Regions from separate parts of the Bacillus sp. YH3-2-B2 genome, predicted to be linked through region 2. Evidence: riboswitches for the same ligand, from Rfam matches in the RefSeq annotation. Region 2 holds a riboswitch; each other region holds the start of a gene.
The links. A riboswitch is a leader RNA that binds a small molecule or an ion and turns the genes downstream of it on or off. The one in region 2 is predicted to bind S-adenosylmethionine.
Positions count from the first base shown of each region.

Region 1 (5,779 bases), on a different contig from region 2:
AACAAACCGAGACGAAATAGCCAGAAAACTCTTTCCGGAATCTACCCGATTAGTCCTATTATAACCTTTTTCTGAATATTGCGTAATACTTTGTCGAAAACAGAGCGGAATAGACGGTTTACAAAAAACAATAAAAAAAAGGCTTTCGATAACATCGAAAGCCCCTTTGGATTAAACGAAAATGACTTCTTTCGGCTGATGATTCAGCTCTTCCGGCACCAATCTTTTCTCGACATTGATGCTGTGCCAGATCATGAAGATCAGCACGGTCCAGATTTTGCGGCTGTTGTCCGCTCTGTCGGCACAATGATCTTCCAGAAGCTGAAGGACATAATCCTTTTCAATATAAGCATCTGTTTCACTTTCACGAATGATGTTGCGAACCCATTCGTTCATTTCATTTTTCAGCCAGTGGCGGATCGGCACAGGGAAGCCGAGTTTTTTGCGGTTAAGCACATGATCAGGCACTACCCCTTCAGCAGCTTTGCGCAGAAGGTATTTCGTCGTGCCGTTTTTCGTTTTCAGTTCATCCGGAATTTTAGAGGCCACGTCAAACACGACTTTATCAAGGAACGGCACGCGCAGTTCCAATGAGTTGGCCATCGTCATTTTGTCAGCCTTTAACAGGATGTCGCCGCGCATCCACGTATGGATGTCAACATACTGCATTTTATTAATGTCGCTGTATGAACGGCTTTCCGTAAAGTACGGCTTCGTGACATCACGGTATGAAAGCTCTGGATTGTAATGTTTGAGCAGCTGTTTTTTCACGGGCTCTTCAAAAATCTTCGCATTACCGATATAGCGCTCCTCAAGCGGTGTGCAGCCGCGGACTAAGAGGCTTTTCCCTCTCATTCCTTCAGGCATGACGGACGCCACATGAAGAAGCATTTTTTTCAGACCGGACGGAATGCGTTCAAACGGTTTAAGCGACAGCGGTTCGCGGTAAATATTGTACCCGCCGAACAGCTCGTCCGCGCCTTCCCCGGATAATGCAACCGTTACATGCTTTTTCGCTTCTTTCGCGACAAAGTACAAAGGAATCGCCGCCGGATCTGCAAGCGGGTCATCAAAGTGCCAGACGATTTTCGGAAGCTCATTCATATACTCCTCAGGAGAAATGACTTTGCTTATATTTTCAATCCCGAGCGCGGCAGCCGTTTCCTTCGCTACGTCAACTTCACTGAAGCCCTGCTGCTCAAAACCGACGGAAAATGTTTTAAGGCTCGGGTGAAATTCTTTCGCAACTGAGACGATAAAAGAAGAGTCGATACCGCCGGATAGAAACGAACCGACAGGAACGTCACTTCTCATGTGAACTTTGACAGAGTCAAAGATTGCGTCTCTGACTTCTTTCACCAATTTATCTTCATCAGACTGAACAGGCTTAAAGTTCGCTTTGAAATATGTTTTAAACGCGATGTCGCCTTCCGGGCGGATCGTAAACTGGCTGCCCGGCTCGACTTTTTTTACTTCAGCGTCAAGCGTGCTCGGTTCAGGAACGAATTGGAAAGACATATATTGCTGTAAAGAAGCTGTATCAAGATCAATACCGTTTTGAGCGGCCATTAAACTCTTTCTTTCAGATGCAAAATATACTTTGTCCCCGATGGTTGTGTAATACAGCGGTTTAATTCCGAACGGGTCTCTCGCGCCGTACATGACGCGGTCAGCCTTGTTCCAGATTAAAAACGCAAACATTCCGCGAAGCTTTGAAGCGGCTTCTTCTTTATAATGACGGTATGTCGCAAGGAGCACTTCGGTATCGGAATCTGTATTGAAAGTGTAGCCTTTCGCTTCAAGCTCTTCTCTCAATTCAATGTAGTTATAGATTTCGCCGTTAAAAATGATCCAATATTTTTCGTCTTCATATGATAAAGGCTGTCCGCCGTTTTCTACGTCAATAATACTGAGCCGTCTGAAGCCGAATCCGACGTGCTCATCATGATAATACCCATCGCTGTCAGGACCGCGGTGAACGATCATTTGGTTCATTTGTTTGATTAGCTCTTCTTGATCTGCGGTTTGAGTTAATGGATGCTTATTAAAAACACCGACAAATCCACACATAGTATAGCCTCCATAAGTGTAATTTTCTAATTGGACCCCCTTTTTATAGACGCTTTGTTACGCCATTGGTTTCACGCTATGTAAAAAATAAGCATGGCAGCATCTACAAAAAGGGAAAGCCGCTTAAGTAAGCGGCTATAAAATTATTCTCCTAGTGCTTCTTTGCGAAGCGCATCCGCCTTGTCAGTACGCTCCCAAGGAAGATCTACATCATGACGTCCGAAGTGGCCGTAAGCAGCTGTCTGCTTATAGATCGGGCGGCGCAGATCAAGCATTTTAATAATGCCGGCAGGTCTCAGGTCGAAGTTATTCCGTACGACTTCGATCAGTTTTTCTTCAGAAGCTTTTCCTGTATCAAATGTATTGATGGAAATAGAAACAGGCTGTGCCACGCCGATCGCGTATGCAAGCTGCACTTCACAAGAATCAGCAAGACCTGCTGCCACGATGTTTTTCGCTACGTATCTCGCAGCGTATGCCGCAGAACGGTCTACCTTCGTCGCATCCTTACCGGAGAATGCGCCGCCGCCGTGACGTGCATATCCGCCGTATGTGTCAACGATGATTTTACGGCCGGTAAGACCCGCATCACCTTGAGGTCCGCCGATTACGAAACGTCCCGTAGGGTTGATGAAGTATTTTGTTTCTTCATCGATCAGTTCCTCAGGCACAACAGGGTTAATGACATGCTCTTTCAGATTGCGCTGAATCTGCTCAAGCGTAATTTCCGGGTGGTGCTGAGTTGAAATGACGATCGCGTCGATGCGGACCGGCTTGTTGTTTTCATCATATTCAACGGTAACTTGCGTTTTGCCGTCAGGGCGAAGGTACGGAAGAATGTCTTCTTTGCGGACTTCGCTCAAACGGCGGGCTAATTTATGCGCCAAAGAGATCGGAAGCGGCATAAGCTCTTTCGTTTCGTTACACGCATAACCGAACATCAGGCCTTGGTCTCCCGCTCCGATTGCTTCGATTTCAGCATCGCTCATTGTGCCTTCACGCGCTTCAAGAGCCTGATCGACACCCATTGCGATATCCGCAGACTGTTCATCAATTGATGTTAAAACAGCGCAAGTCTCCGCATCAAATCCGTATTTGGCGCGTGTGTAGCCGATTTCTTTAATCGTTTCACGGACTGTTTTCGGAATGTCAACGTATGTTGATGTAGTAATCTCTCCGCTTACCAGCACAAGTCCTGTCGTTACAGATGTTTCGCAGGCCACGCGCGCGTTCGGGTCATTTTTTAAAATCTCATCTAAGATACTGTCAGAAATTTGGTCACAGATTTTGTCCGGATGACCCTCAGTAACAGATTCAGATGTAAATAGTCGACGGTTTTTACTCATTCACTTTTCCTCCTGAAAAAAGATCTTTTGCAAGACCTTCTCATATGATACGGAACTCGCTCCCTCTTAATACAATGTCATACTATATCAGAGAATGTTAATTGGCATATTTTATGAAATAAAAAAACCTTTTCCACTCGAGGAAAGGGTTTGGTCTGTGTGCCTTTCACTCTTATCGCTCAAGGAAAATATTAAACCTTGCATCAGGTTAGCACCTTGGTTTCCCACAGTGTTTTCACCTGCTTTTTTACAGAGAAACCGGTTGCTGGGCTTCATCGGGCCTGTCCCTCCGCCAGCTCGGGATAAGAGTATCCGCTCAATGAAATATCTTATCGTAAAAGGGCGGAAAGTGTCAATATGAATTAAAGCGATTGCGCGCCTTTATTTCGGGAAGCAATGGAAAAACACAAACAAAAAACCGCAAATAGTATAGACTATTTTCAGATATATGTTATACTAATTCCACATTCAGCGAAATACAAATAAACCGGCAAAGGAAGGTTTTTATGAAATTAGTTGATTTAACCGCAGATCTTCAAGCATTACTTGCAAGTCCGAATGTGCATCATAATTTATCGGCTCCAAAACTTACCGAAAAAGTAATCAGCCGAAATGAAGGAACGCTGACATCAACGGGCGCCGTACGCGCCACCACCGGCGCATATACAGGCCGGTCACCTAAAGATAAATTTATCGTCCGTGAACAAAGCACAGAAAATCAAATTGATTGGGGCGCGGTGAATCAGCCCATTTCTGAAGAGGCGTTTGAAAAGCTGTACGCCAAAGTCGTCAGCTACTTAAAACAGCGGGATGAACTGTTTGTGTTTGAAGGATTCGCGGGAGCGGATGAAAAATACAGACTGCCGATTACGGTCGTAAATGAATTTGCGTGGCACAATTTATTCGCGCGCCAGCTGTTTATCAGACCGGAAACGGATGAAAGAGACCCGCAAGCGCAGCCTTTCACCATTCTCTCAGCTCCGCATTTTAAAGCAGACCCGGAGACGGACGGCACGCATTCGGAAACATTTATCATTGTCTCTTTCGAAAAGCGCGTCATTTTAATCGGCGGCACCGAATACGCCGGAGAAATGAAAAAATCAATATTTTCCATTATGAACTTCCTGCTTCCGCAGCAGGATATACTGCCGATGCACTGTTCAGCCAACGTCGGTGAAAAAGGTGATGTCGCCCTGTTTTTCGGCCTTTCCGGCACAGGGAAAACGACGCTTTCAGCCGATGCGGACCGCAAACTGATCGGAGATGACGAGCACGGCTGGTCAGATTCCGGCGTTTTCAACATTGAAGGCGGATGTTACGCTAAATGTATCAATCTGAGCGAGGAAAAAGAACCGCAGATTTTTCGTGCGATCCGCTTCGGGTCTGTTCTTGAGAATGTCGTGCTTGATGAAAAAACGGGTGAAGCGGATTACGACAATTCCTTCTACACGGAAAACACAAGAGCCGCATATCCGATTGAGATGATCGGCAATATCGTGCAGCCTAGCATTGCCGGCCATCCGCAGGCGATCGTCTTTCTAACGGCGGACGCATTCGGCGTGCTTCCTCCGATCAGCAAACTGACGAAGGAACAGGCGATGTATCACTTCTTAAGCGGCTACACCAGTAAACTCGCGGGAACCGAACGCGGCGTGACATCTCCGCAAACGACTTTCTCGACATGCTTCGGTTCACCGTTCCTTCCGCTTCCGGCACATGTATATGCCGAAATGCTCGGGCGTAAAATCGACGAACACGGCGTTCAAGTCTTCCTGGTCAACACAGGCTGGACCGGCGGAGGGTACGGAGTCGGAGAACGGATGAAACTTTCGTATACAAGAGCGATGGTCAAAGCCGCTATTGACGGCAGACTGAACCAGACTGACATGACGGCAGACAGCATTTTCGGCCTGCACAGTCCCGTTCATGTTCCGGGCGTGCCGGATGAAGTTCTTCAGCCTGAAAACACATGGAGCGATAAACAAGCATACAACGAAAAAGCGCTGTTTTTAGCCAATGAGTTTAAAGAAAACTTTAAAAAGTTTTCCCATGCAGACTCGATTGCCAAAGCCGGCGGACCTCTCGTGTAATCAAAAAAGCCAAGGGCGTTTATGCCCTCGGCTTTTGTTTTTTCAGTTTGTCGAATGAAGCGAAGTGAGTCTGTATGTAATGCTTGTCCGGCCGTTCGCCCATTCGAGCTTTTGGACCTCGCCGGTGCCGGATTTCTCTCCGGTTTTCGTTTTGCGCACGTCCATCGGAATATCAAGAGGATAGACGCGGTAGCCCTCTTTCTCCAATAAAAAGATATTTTCCTCTATCCGTTTTTCATTGCCTTTTGTCACAATCATGGTATTAAATTCAAC
Region 1 covers NZ_JBSJQE010000008.1:22,202-27,980, reverse strand. The annotation lists gene asnB (asparagine synthase (glutamine-hydrolyzing)) at 172-2,070, opposite strand; gene metK (methionine adenosyltransferase) at 2,214-3,416, opposite strand; SAM riboswitch class I at 3,586-3,725, opposite strand; gene pckA (phosphoenolpyruvate carboxykinase (ATP)) at 3,923-5,506, shown strand; gene ACWJJX_RS18970 (DUF2584 domain-containing protein) at 5,549-5,779, opposite strand, start outside.
Region 1: linked by a shared signal. The riboswitch ahead of metK (methionine adenosyltransferase) and the one ahead of ACWJJX_RS01155 (bifunctional homocysteine S-methyltransferase/methylenetetrahydrofolate reductase) in region 2 are both predicted to bind S-adenosylmethionine.

Region 2 (5,779 bases):
AGAGATATCCGTAAAAACGATGTTTCTGAAAATGACTTTTTCGGCACGCAGGCCGTCCAGTTTGCCGTTTACGATGCCGTTTTCAATGATGACTTCTTTGAGCTCCTCATCCTGAAGCGCTTCAGTGAAAGAAAGCACCGGCAATTCTTTCGGGATTTTCGGTTTTTGGATCGTATTCATCTCATACTCCCTTTTCTAAACATAATAGCTGAAATCGGCAATTGGCAGATATCGCTTTCTGCCTGCCAACCTTGCTGTTGCGTGATGTACAAAGGGTATTAAAAAAGCGGGAGGGCGTCAATAGTGTCGCATATAAAAGCAGACGTGACATTCAAGGTAATACCCTTAGAGACATGTCCCCAAGGGCTTTTGTCTGTTTCAGGCGAGTTCTTTATACATGATCACATGCGGGCCGATGCCGGGTATGTCAAAGGGGCTGCCCGTGCTTTTCCAGCCGAGCTTTTCGTAATATCCCTTCACGTGGCATCTGGCGTTGCACCAGACAAGCGCAGCCCCCATATCTGCCAGTTTCCGTTCCGCATAGGCGATTAACGTGCTTCCCGCTTTTTGCGTCCGGTATTCTTCAAGCGTTGCCATGCCGCGCAGCTGGTAGGCGGGCGCCGCCTGTAAAGCCTGCTGGTTCTGCGGGTAGAAAGAAGCGATGCTGATCAATGTCCCGTCGTAAAAACCTCCGAGATGAAATGCTCCTTTGACGCTGTCCTGATCATATTTACAATCCTCAATCGTCTGATGGGGGCGCAGCACGCTGTGTCTGATGGCGTATGTGTCTTCTGCGGTGATGGGTTTTACTTCAACCATAAAAAATCCTCCTTTGTTTGATTCTTTTTCTGTATCGTACCATGAAAAAGCCGCCTGTCATATCAGGCGGCCTCTTCCGCGTCAATGCAAATATACATCAGCCCGCTTTTCATCCTTTTGCTTAATATAAGCTGCAAGCTCTGATGTCAAATCAGAACGGAGAAACGGGGTGATTAAATAAATTCCGTTAAACAGTTCGCACGCCGTGTCGAGAAGCGACTTGGCGATGGCGAGGCCTTCGGCTTTCTGCTTTTGCTTGTCTTCGCCGGCGAGCGCCATTTTTTCCCGGATGCTGTCTGACAGCTTAATGCCCGGGATCTCATGATGAATGAACTCTGCATTGCGGCTGCTCGTTAACGGCATAATTCCGATATACACCGGTGTTTTGAGGTGTTTCGTTTCATGATGAATGTCAATGAGCTGCTGCTCCGAGTAGACAGGCTGGGACACGAAGTAGTCAGCTCCGCACTCGATTTTTTTCTCCAGCCGTTTTACTGCTTTATCAAGATGGCGGACATTCGGATTAAATGCTCCGGCTACGGAAAAGTTCGTTTTCTTGCCGAGCGGTTTCCCTGATAAAGAAATGCCCTCGTTGAATTGCTTAATCAGCCTGATCAAGTCAAAGGACGTTAAATCATAGACGGAGGTAGCCCCCGGAAAGTCGCCGATTTTTGAAGGATCACCCGTGATGGCTAAAATGTCGGTAAGCCCGAGCGTATCCAGCCCCATTAAATGTGACTGAAGGCCGATGATGTTGCGGTCTCTGCATGTAATGTGAACGAGAGAACGGATATCAAGGCGCTCTTTCAGCAATGAACCGCAGGCGGCATTGCTGATCCGCGGTGTCGCCAATGAATTGTCGGCAAGCGTCAGCGCTTCTATGCCGGTTTCTTTTAATTCAGCCGCCGCTTGCAGAAATTTGTCAAAATTCAATTTTTTCGGCGGGTCAAGCTCTACGATAATTGACCGTTTTTGAGCGGCGATTTCGTTTAAACCCGGCTCGGTCCGTTCGTTCCGGACGGAGATGACTTCTTCTTCCCGTCTGATTTTCACTTCTTTATCAGTGACGGGAGAAAGTCCGCGGACCGCTTCAGCCATGGCTCTGATATGGTTTGGCGTCGTACCGCAGCAGCCGCCGATAATGCGCGCGCCCTGAGTGCGGAACTGTACGGCGCTCTCCCGGAAATAGGCATCGTCCGTATCATACACAAGCCGGCCTTCTTCTAAAGACGGAAGGCTGCTGTTCGGGTAGACCGATAAATAAGCGTCACGGAAAATCGGCACTTCGGTGAGCGCTTCAATCATGTGGTACGGGCCGAGCCGGCAATTGATTCCCGTTATGTCAGCGCCGAGATCGGCAATTGACCTGAGGGCTTCCCGAAGCGGCGTTCCGTCCTGCAGCACGCCCTGTTCGTGCATGGATACGTTCAGCATAATCGGAAGTTCCGTTTCTTTTCTCGCTATCTTCAGCACTTCGCGCGCCTCTTCTAAATCATAGTATGTTTCCAGGAGCAGACCGTCCGGCTCTTCGTGAAGCAATAAATAAAGCTGCTCCCGAAAGCTGCGTTTAATCTCCTCCAGGCTGTAGGCGTTTTTGTTAAAGGTGCGGATGCCGCCCATCGTTCCCAATACATAAGCGCCGTCTGAGGAAGCGCGCGCGATTCTGACCGCCTCCTGATTGATTTTTTTCGTTTCATCCTCAAGTCCGTATCTTGAGAGCTTAATAAAATTCGCGCCGTACGTATTTGTCTGGATGATGTCTGCCCCGGCTTCGACGTAAGCCTTATGTATCCGCTTGATTTCCTCGGGCTTTGATACGTTCAGTTCCTCAAAACATCTGTCAATGCCGTAGGAATAGAGGAGAGTGCCCATCGCGCCGTCTCCGATTAAAATCCGTTCTTTTAAGTCTTGTAATAGTCCCATTGTTTGCCTCCTTCGTCACATTCAGCAAGGAAAAAAGAGAAATAAAAAAAGTCTTCTTAAGAAGAAGACTTTGTAATCATTTGTCTCTCTTCTTATCTTCCAAGCTGTTTTTAGCTTGCTGGATTTAGCACCTTGGTCATGGTTTGGGTTAAACCATTACACCGGTTGCTGAAGCGTCGTCGGGCCAGTCCCTCGGCTTCTCTTGATAAGAACGTTCATATAATTGTCATGGGTTTCCAAAACTTAACTGTGAAAATCCCTTTCTCCAAATTTACCGAAAATAGAGACAATAATCAATAGGAATCACATAATTTATCTAAAATTAATAAATTGAACGTCAATCGGCAGGTCTGCCCCGCGGACGGCTGCAATAATCTGCTGCAGATCATCTTTATTTTTTCCGGTGACGCGCACTTGGTCGTCCTGAATCTGCGACTTGACCTTCAAGCCGGAGTTTTTAATCACAGCGTTGATTTTTTTGGCGTTGTCTTTATCAATGCCCTGTACAAGCTTCGCGCGCTGGCGCACCGTGCCCCCTGAGGCATTTTCGATTTTACCGTATTCAATGTTTTTCGTCGGCACGTCCCGTTTGATCAGCTTGCCGCTCAGCACATCTTTGAGCTGATTCAGTTTAAACTCGTCATCAGAAATCAGGACAAGTTCTTCCTTTTCTAAAGTTACATCGCTTTTCGATCCTTTAAAGTCATAGCGCGTGCCGATTTCTTTCAGCGTCATCTGAATCGCATTCTGCACTTCGGGAAATTCAACTTTGGATACAATATCAAAAGAACTTTCTTTTGCCATGAGAAAACCTCCTATAACATTTCACTTATGAGTTGATTATAGTAGAATAAAGAGAAATGTCCAACTGCATAAAGCATGAATTTATGCATATTGGAAAAAATGAGAAAAACATCAGCCCCATACGGGCGAATCAGGAAGGACGATAACATGAGACCAGGGCAGCAGCTCACGCTTAGTATAGATCACCAAACCGATTTCGGTTATTTTTTAACCGACGGCGAGGATACGGTTCTTTTACATAACAGTGAAATTACAGAGGATATTGAAGACAGAGATGAAGTGGACGTATTTATTTACGTCGATCATCAGGAAAGACTCGCGGCGACGATGAAAAAGCCGCTTATCAGCTTTTATGACTACGGATGGGTGGAAGTGACGGACGCTGTGGAGGATATGGGCGTATTCGTCGACGTCGGTCTGTCAAAAGACGCGCTCGTCGCAACGGAGCACCTGCCTCCGTACAAATCCGTCTGGCCGCAAAAAGGCGACAGACTGTATTGCATGCTGAAGGTGACAAGCCGCGGACGCATGTTTGCCAAGCCGGCGCCTGAGGATATCATCAGTGAATTATTTACGGATGCAGAGGAAGACGTCATGAATAAAGACCTGACAGGCACGGTGTACAGACTGATCGCATCAGGCTCTTTTCTGATAACCGATGAAGGCATCCGCGCGTTTATTCACCCTTCAGAAAGAAAAGAAGAGCCGAGACTCGGCAGCCGCGTGACGGGGCGTGTCATCGAGGTGAAGGAAGACGGCTCCGTCAACATGTCCCTGCTGCCGAGAAAGCAGGATGCGCTTTCGGTTGACGCGGAGGAGATTCTGACCTATCTGAGATCAAGAAACGGCGCGATGCCTTACGGAGACAAAAGCGATCCTGACGATATCCGCGAACGGTTTCATTTAAGCAAAGCCGCCTTTAAGCGGGCGCTCGGGCACCTGATGAAAAACGGCAAAGTGTATCAGAAAGACGGCTGGACATACGAAAAACAATAAATTTTCTGCAAAAACATCGGTGAACCAAAACCGGTGTTTTTTATTTTCTCAAAAGCTCCTATATCCCTCATTTGTTTATCACCCTGCCGAACATACATATTTTATTGAAATAAAATATTCTGACATCCGAACCGATATATAACTATAGAAAAAAACAAAAGGAGAGTTTCAATGAGAAAAATGGCGATATTTGCGGCTGTACTGCTGCTTGCGCTCAGCACGGCGGGATGTGCCGGCAAATCCGAGGAGACGGCGGCCGAAAAAACGAAAACAATCGGCATCATGCTGACAGACAACGGCCTCGGCGACCAATCATTTAATGATTCAGGCTTTCAAGGTTTGATGAAAGCAAGAGACGAGCTCGGCATCACATTTGATTACAGAGAAATAAAAGACACCGGTACGTACGAAAAAGGACTGACCCAGCTTGTCCGGGAAGGCAATGATGTTGTTGTGGGGCTCGGTTACAGCATGCAGGCGGATTTAGAAAAGGTCGCCAAAAAATATCCGAAGCAGCGGTTTGTGCTGATTGATTCCGTATCAGACCTGGATAATGTCACCTCCGTCACGTTTAAAGAGGATGAAGGAAGCTTCTTAGCCGGAGCGCTGGCGGCTATGACGAGCAAAACCGGCACGATCGGATTTATCGGCGGTTCAGATGCCGATGTCATTAAACGGTTTAAGAAAGGCTATCTGAAAGGCGCGGAATCAGTCAAACCGAACATCCGCGTGCTGTCGGAAATCAGCGGTACGTTTGATGATGATAAGCTCGGGAAGCGCATCGCCCAAAACATGATCCGAAAAAAAGCCGATGTCCTGTTTACGGCGGCCGGCTTCACGGGTGTCGGCGCACTGAAAGAAGCGGAGGCGCGAAAAGTATACGCCATCGGTGTTGACAGCGATCAATATTACACCGCCGAGCACGCCGTTATCTCTTCTTTAGTGAAAAACGTCGACCATGTCATCTATGAATTGGCGAAAGATTTAAAAGACAACAAGGAGATCAAAAGCGGTGAGATCGTTTACGGACTGAAGGAAAACGGCATGGACTTAGCCAAGATCAGAGTTGTCAAAAACGCAGGCGGGCTGACGAAAAAGATCACGGATATGAAAAACAGTCTGATTGAAAAAGGAGGCGATTTGAAGTGACATTACGGACAAGGCTGCTCGTTAACGCAGCCGTTACGATGATTTGCTTCGCCGCCGTCATCGGCTTTACCATCGTAAACATGATGAA
Region 2 covers NZ_JBSJQE010000001.1:206,237-212,015, forward strand. The annotation lists gene ACWJJX_RS01145 (pentapeptide repeat-containing protein) at 1-180, opposite strand, end outside; gene ACWJJX_RS01150 (GNAT family N-acetyltransferase) at 379-819, opposite strand; gene ACWJJX_RS01155 (bifunctional homocysteine S-methyltransferase/methylenetetrahydrofolate reductase) at 901-2,742, opposite strand; SAM riboswitch class I at 2,832-2,954, opposite strand; gene ACWJJX_RS01160 (YajQ family cyclic di-GMP-binding protein) at 3,055-3,546, opposite strand; gene ACWJJX_RS01165 (CvfB family protein) at 3,646-4,542, shown strand; gene ACWJJX_RS01170 (BMP family lipoprotein) at 4,714-5,691, shown strand; gene ACWJJX_RS01175 (methyl-accepting chemotaxis protein) at 5,688-5,779, shown strand, end outside.

Region 3 (5,779 bases), 200 kb from region 2:
ACGACAGGAGGCGGAGAAATGAACTTGCGGCTGGAGGCTGTTAACCCGTCAATAAAGGCGGCGGCTGTATTGTTATGCGTCATTATGCTGTCGTTTATTTATAATCCGTACACCCCTGCTTTGTTTTATATCATCATTGCGGGAGGCGTCCTCTCGGCGGGGCGTGTGCCGCTGAAAAAATGGCTGCTGTTCACGATTCCGTTTGTCATTCTGGCCTTCGGTTCTTTATGGACAGCCGCCGTATTCGGAAACGTCCCGACAACCGGAAGCAATCTGCTGTTTAAGCTCGGGCCGATTGCCGTCAACAGTGATAATGCGGCGCTCGGGATTTCTATCGCGTTTCGTATTTTATGTTTTTCCGCTTTGTCGATGATGTTTCTTTTTACAACCGATCCGATTCTGTTCATGCTCAGTCTGATTCAGCAGTGTAAGCTGCCGCCCAAGCTTGCATACGGCGTTATCGCGGGATTCCGGTTTCTCCCTCTTCTGAAAGATGAAATCCTGATCATCCGGCAGGCGCACAGAATCAGGGGTGCGGCGTCTGATTCCGGGCTGAAAGGAAAGCTCTCCGCCTTCAGGCGCTTCACCATTCCGCTATTGGCAGGCGCAATCAGAAAGGCGGAACGCACGGCGATCGCGATGGAATCTAAAGGCTTTACGGGGAGCCGAAACCGCACGTTTTACAGAACTGTTACTGTGCGCCGCGCCGACTGGTGCTTTTTCCTGCTCGTGCTTCTGTTATTCGGCGCAAGCTGGCTCATTTCATTGTTGTTTGTATAAAAACAGGCCGCCGGAGTGATTCGGCAGCCTGTTTTGTTATGTATGTTATTGATGATAATTGAGAGCCTGAGCGAGATTGGACTTGACCGTAATATCTGAGAAATTAATGCCGAGCTGTACGGCGGTTTGAGCGATTTCCGGCCTGATTCCGGATAAAGTGGACGTGACGCCGATCAATTTCAGCGCCTCAATTAATTTAAAAATCTGATGCGCCACCATCGTATCGACAACCACTACACCCGACAGGTCAATTAACAGATGTTCAATCAGCCGTTTTGCACATGTGCTCAGCGTATTTTCAAGAATGAATTTGGCGCGCTCCGTGTCAATATCGCCGACAAGCGGCAGCAGCGCCGTCCGTTTGCTCAGCGTGATAACCGGCGAGCTTAACTCCAAAATCATTTCTCTTTGCGCATTCAGCTGCATTTTTGAGTTATGCTCAGCATGATCGACAAACGTGTAAATCGTAAAATCAAATACTTGTGCAATTAAATTCTCCCATTTCTTCCTTTCTCCCTGAGCAAACGAAGATTCATGTTTATCGGCAAACGCATCATAATAACTGATGTATAGTCTCCGGTTTCTCATGAATTCACGGACCACATACTGGACGGGAGTATCCAGATGCTTCTGGTCTTTCGCAAGCTCAATCACCCACCGCTCGAACTCTTCTAAAAATTCTTTTTCCGGCATGATATACATTTTATTAATATGCCGGTAAAATTCTTTATCCTGCTCCGTCAGTTCTTCTGTGATGACGGGATTTGTCAAAGAATAAATCGAATTAGGATCCGAATCTTCCATCGTTTCGATCCACTCTTTCGCAATTTGATCCACTTGTTCTGAAAAATAGCTGTATAATGCTTCACTTATCTTCATATCTCTTCTCCTTTCCCATTTCCAATTATAGCGTCAGCGGGTCATGAATGAAAATGAAAGCTGTTAAACTATCCATTTATTTGAAATTTTTTAGTACGATAGATTACGCCTTTTTTATGAAAATGCTTCAAATGACTCTTTCCGGCCGGCATGCTCTGCCATAAAATAGTAGCAACACCCTTGTATCCACTCGCAAGCATAAAAAAGGAGGGCTTTTTTATGAATGGTGAAATGCATTTGATTCCTTATGTCACGGATGAACAGATCATGGATGTGAACGAGCTTCCTGAGGGGATTAAAGTGATTAAGGCGCCAGAGTTGTGGGCAAAAGGGTTTAAAGGCAAGGATATTAAAATCGCGGTGCTTGACACAGGCTGCGACATCAATCATCCTGATTTGAAAGACCGGATTGTCGGCGGGAAAAACTTCACCGATGATGACGCAGGCAAAGAAGACGTGATTTCCGATTACAACGGACACGGGACACACGTTTCCGGAACGATTGCCGCCAATGATTCAAACGGCGGAATTTCGGGTGTCGCGCCGGAAGCAAGCCTTTTAATCGTTAAAGTTCTCGGCGGTCAAAACGGCAGCGGCAAATACGAATGGATCATTAACGGCATCAACTACGCCGTTGAACAAAAGGCGGACATTATTTCCATGTCACTCGGCGGGCCGAACGATGTGCCTGAATTGAAAGAAGCCGTCACAAATGCGGTAAACAGCGGTGTTCTGGTCGTTTGCGCGGCAGGAAACGAAGGCGACGGAGACGAGCGTACAGAGGAACTGTCATATCCGGCCGCTTACAACGAAGTAATCGCAGTCGGATCAGTCTCAATCGCCCGTAAATCGTCTGAATTTTCAAACGCCAATAAAGAGATTGACCTGGTGGCTCCGGGAGAAAATATTCTCTCCACCCTTCCCAACCATAAATACGGGAAGCTGACGGGCACTTCAATGGCCGCCCCGCATGTGAGCGGAGCGCTTGCCTTAATAAAAGGGCTTGAACAGGACGCGTTTCAGCGGACGCTTTCTGAGGCTGAAGTCTACGCCCAGCTCGTGCGGCGGACCCTTCCTTTGGACATCGCCAAAACATTGGCCGGGAACGGATTTCTGTATTTAGACGCGCCTGAAGTGCTGATGGAAAGAGCCGAACAGGCGCAGCTGCTGTCTTTCTGATATTTTTCTCGTATAATGATTGATCAGTTTGTCACATCACCAATTTTTAAATTGTGAGATTTTCTATTGACAGTGATCTGAATAAGCTGATAAGATAACCAACAAATGATGTAACTTTTCAAAAAAATTGAAATACTTTCTCTTATCGAGAGTTGGGCGAGGGATTGGCCTTTTGACCCCAACAGCAACCGACCGTAATTCCATTGTGAAATGGGGCGCGTGATTTTTGCGCCGAGACAATTGTCTCATAAGGCACGGTGCTAATTCCATCAGACGTGATCTGAGAGATAAGAGAGGCTTGCATTTTGAAGTTAAAGCCTCTTTCTCTCATGAGAAAGAGGCTTTTTTGTTACATCTCACTTAAAGGAGGAGACTTAATGACAACAATCAAAACTTCGAACCTCGGTTTTCCGAGAATCGGCTTGAACAGAGAATGGAAAAAAGCACTTGAGGCTTATTGGAAAGGAAACACTGATAAAGAAACGTTTCTTAAAGAGCTTGACGGCTTATTCTTATCAGCTGTCAAAACCCAGCTTGACCAACATATCGATATCGTGCCGGTCTCTGATTTCACCCATTATGACCATGTGCTTGATACCGCCGTCAGCTTTAACTGGATTCCGGAGAGATTCCGCAGCATCACGGATACCGTTGATACATATTTCGCGATTGCCCGCGGTGTAAAAGACGCCGTTTCCAGTGAAATGACGAAATGGTTCAATACCAACTACCATTACATCGTTCCTGAATATGACGAAAGCATTGAATTCCGTCTGACGAGAAATAAACAGCTTGATGACTACCGCCGGATCAAAGAAGAATTCGGAGCGGAAACGAAACCTGTCATCGTCGGTCCGTATACATTCGTCACGCTTGCGAAAGGATACGAAGAATCAGAAGCGAAAGCGATTCAAAAACGCCTTGTTCCTCTTTATGTGCAGCTGCTGAAAGAACTTGAAGCAGAAGGCGTCAAATGGGTTCAGATTGATGAGCCTGCCCTTGTGACAGCTTCTTCTGAAGACGTCCGCGCCGCCAAAGACCTCTATGAAGCGATCACAAAAGAGCTCTCAGGGCTGAATGTCCTCCTGCAGACATACTTTGATTCGGTTGATGCATATGAAGAACTCGTTTCTTATCCTGTACAGGGAATCGGACTTGATTTCGTGCATGATAAAGGCAGAAACCTTGAGCAATTGAAAAAGCACGGCTTCCCGAAAGATAAAGTGCTGGCAGCCGGTGTGGTCGACGGCCGGAACATTTGGAAAATTGATGTTGAAGAACGCCTTGATGCGGCTTTGGATATCCTCAGCCACGCTGATGTTGAGGAGTTATGGATTCAGCCTTCAAGCAGCCTTCTGCACGTGCCGGTGGCGAAACACCCTGACGAGCATCTTGAAAAGGATTTGCTGAACGGCCTGTCATACGCTAAAGAAAAACTGGCGGAACTCGGCGTCTTAAAAGAAGGGCTTCTGTCCGGCAAAGCGGCCGTCAGTGAGCAGATCGAAGAATCAAAAGCGGCACTTAAGGCTTTAAAAGCATTCGCAACAGGAGCGAACTCAGCTCAAAAAGAAGAGCTGAATCAGCTGACGGAAAAAGACTTCTCCCGTCCGGCAAGCTTTGAAGAACGATTGGCGCTGCAGAATGAATCACTCGGTCTTCCTCTTCTGCCGACGACGACAATCGGAAGCTTCCCTCAATCTGCCGAGGTGCGGAGCGCACGGCAAAAATGGCGGAAAAAAGATTGGACGGATGAACAGTACCAAGCCTTTATTAATGCGGAAACGAAGCGCTGGGTTGACATTCAGGAAGAAATCGGCTTAGACGTGCTCGTTCACGGAGAATTTGAGCGGACGGATATGGTCGAATACTTCGGTGAAAAACTGGCCGGATTCGCCTTTACGAAATATGCATGGGTGCAGTCTTACGGTTCACGCTGCGTACGTCCGCCTGTCATTTTCGGAGATGTCGAATTTATCGAACCGATGACGGTAAAAGATACGGTCTACGCCCAATCGCTGACGGAAAAACACATGAAAGGCATGCTGACGGGACCTGTCACCATCTTAAACTGGTCATTCCCGCGTGTGGATATTTCAAGAAAAGAAATCGCCTTCCAGATCGGGCTTGCCCTCAGAAAAGAAGTAAAAGCGCTTGAAGATGCCGGTATTCAGATTATCCAAGTGGATGAACCCGCGCTCCGCGAAGGTCTGCCGTTAAAAACGCAGGATTGGGATGAATATTTAACTTGGGCCGCAGAAGCATTCCGGTTAACGACATCTTCTGTGCGAAACGAGACGCAGATTCATACGCATATGTGTTACAGCAACTTTGAAGATATCGTAGATACGATCAATGATCTTGACGCGGATGTCATTACAATCGAACACAGCAGAAGCCACGGAGGATTTTTAGAGTACCTGAAAGAACATCCTTACGTGAAAGGCCTCGGACTCGGTGTATACGACATTCACAGCCCGCGTGTGCCGGCAACTGAAGAAATCTATCAAATTATTGATGACGCGCTTGAAGTGTGTCCGACTGACCGCTTCTGGGTAAACCCGGACTGCGGACTGAAAACAAGACAGCAGGAAGAAACCGTTGCGGCATTAAAAAATATGGTCGACGCCGCGAAACAGGCACGAAAAAAACAAGCTCAGCTTGTATAATGAAAACAGCCATCCGTAAATTGCGGGTGGCTGTTTTTTCTGGGCATGCTACTTATTCTGCAGCGCTTCTGCAAGTTCATACAATGAATCATACTGCTTCATTTGATAGCCCCGCCCCTCTTTTTGCAAATACCCTTTTTGGCAGAATTGCGTCAGCACATGCAAGAGATGACGGTAAGATACACCCAAATAATCACAGACCGTTACGTGCTTCTCTTTATAAACCCCTTTATAAGCCGTCTGCAAAATAAAATCAGCAAGCCGGTTTTCAAGCG
Region 3 covers NZ_JBSJQE010000001.1:401,438-407,216, reverse strand. The annotation lists gene ACWJJX_RS02265 (ABC transporter ATP-binding protein) at 1-44, shown strand, start outside; gene ACWJJX_RS02260 (energy-coupling factor transporter transmembrane component T family protein) at 19-780, shown strand; gene ACWJJX_RS02255 (STAS domain-containing protein) at 826-1,659, opposite strand; gene ACWJJX_RS02250 (S8 family peptidase) at 1,879-2,838, shown strand; SAM riboswitch class I at 2,978-3,132, shown strand; gene metE (5-methyltetrahydropteroyltriglutamate--homocysteine S-methyltransferase) at 3,216-5,504, shown strand; gene yeiL (transcriptional regulator YeiL) at 5,553-5,779, opposite strand, start outside.
Region 3: linked by a shared signal. The riboswitch ahead of metE (5-methyltetrahydropteroyltriglutamate--homocysteine S-methyltransferase) and the one ahead of ACWJJX_RS01155 (bifunctional homocysteine S-methyltransferase/methylenetetrahydrofolate reductase) in region 2 are both predicted to bind S-adenosylmethionine.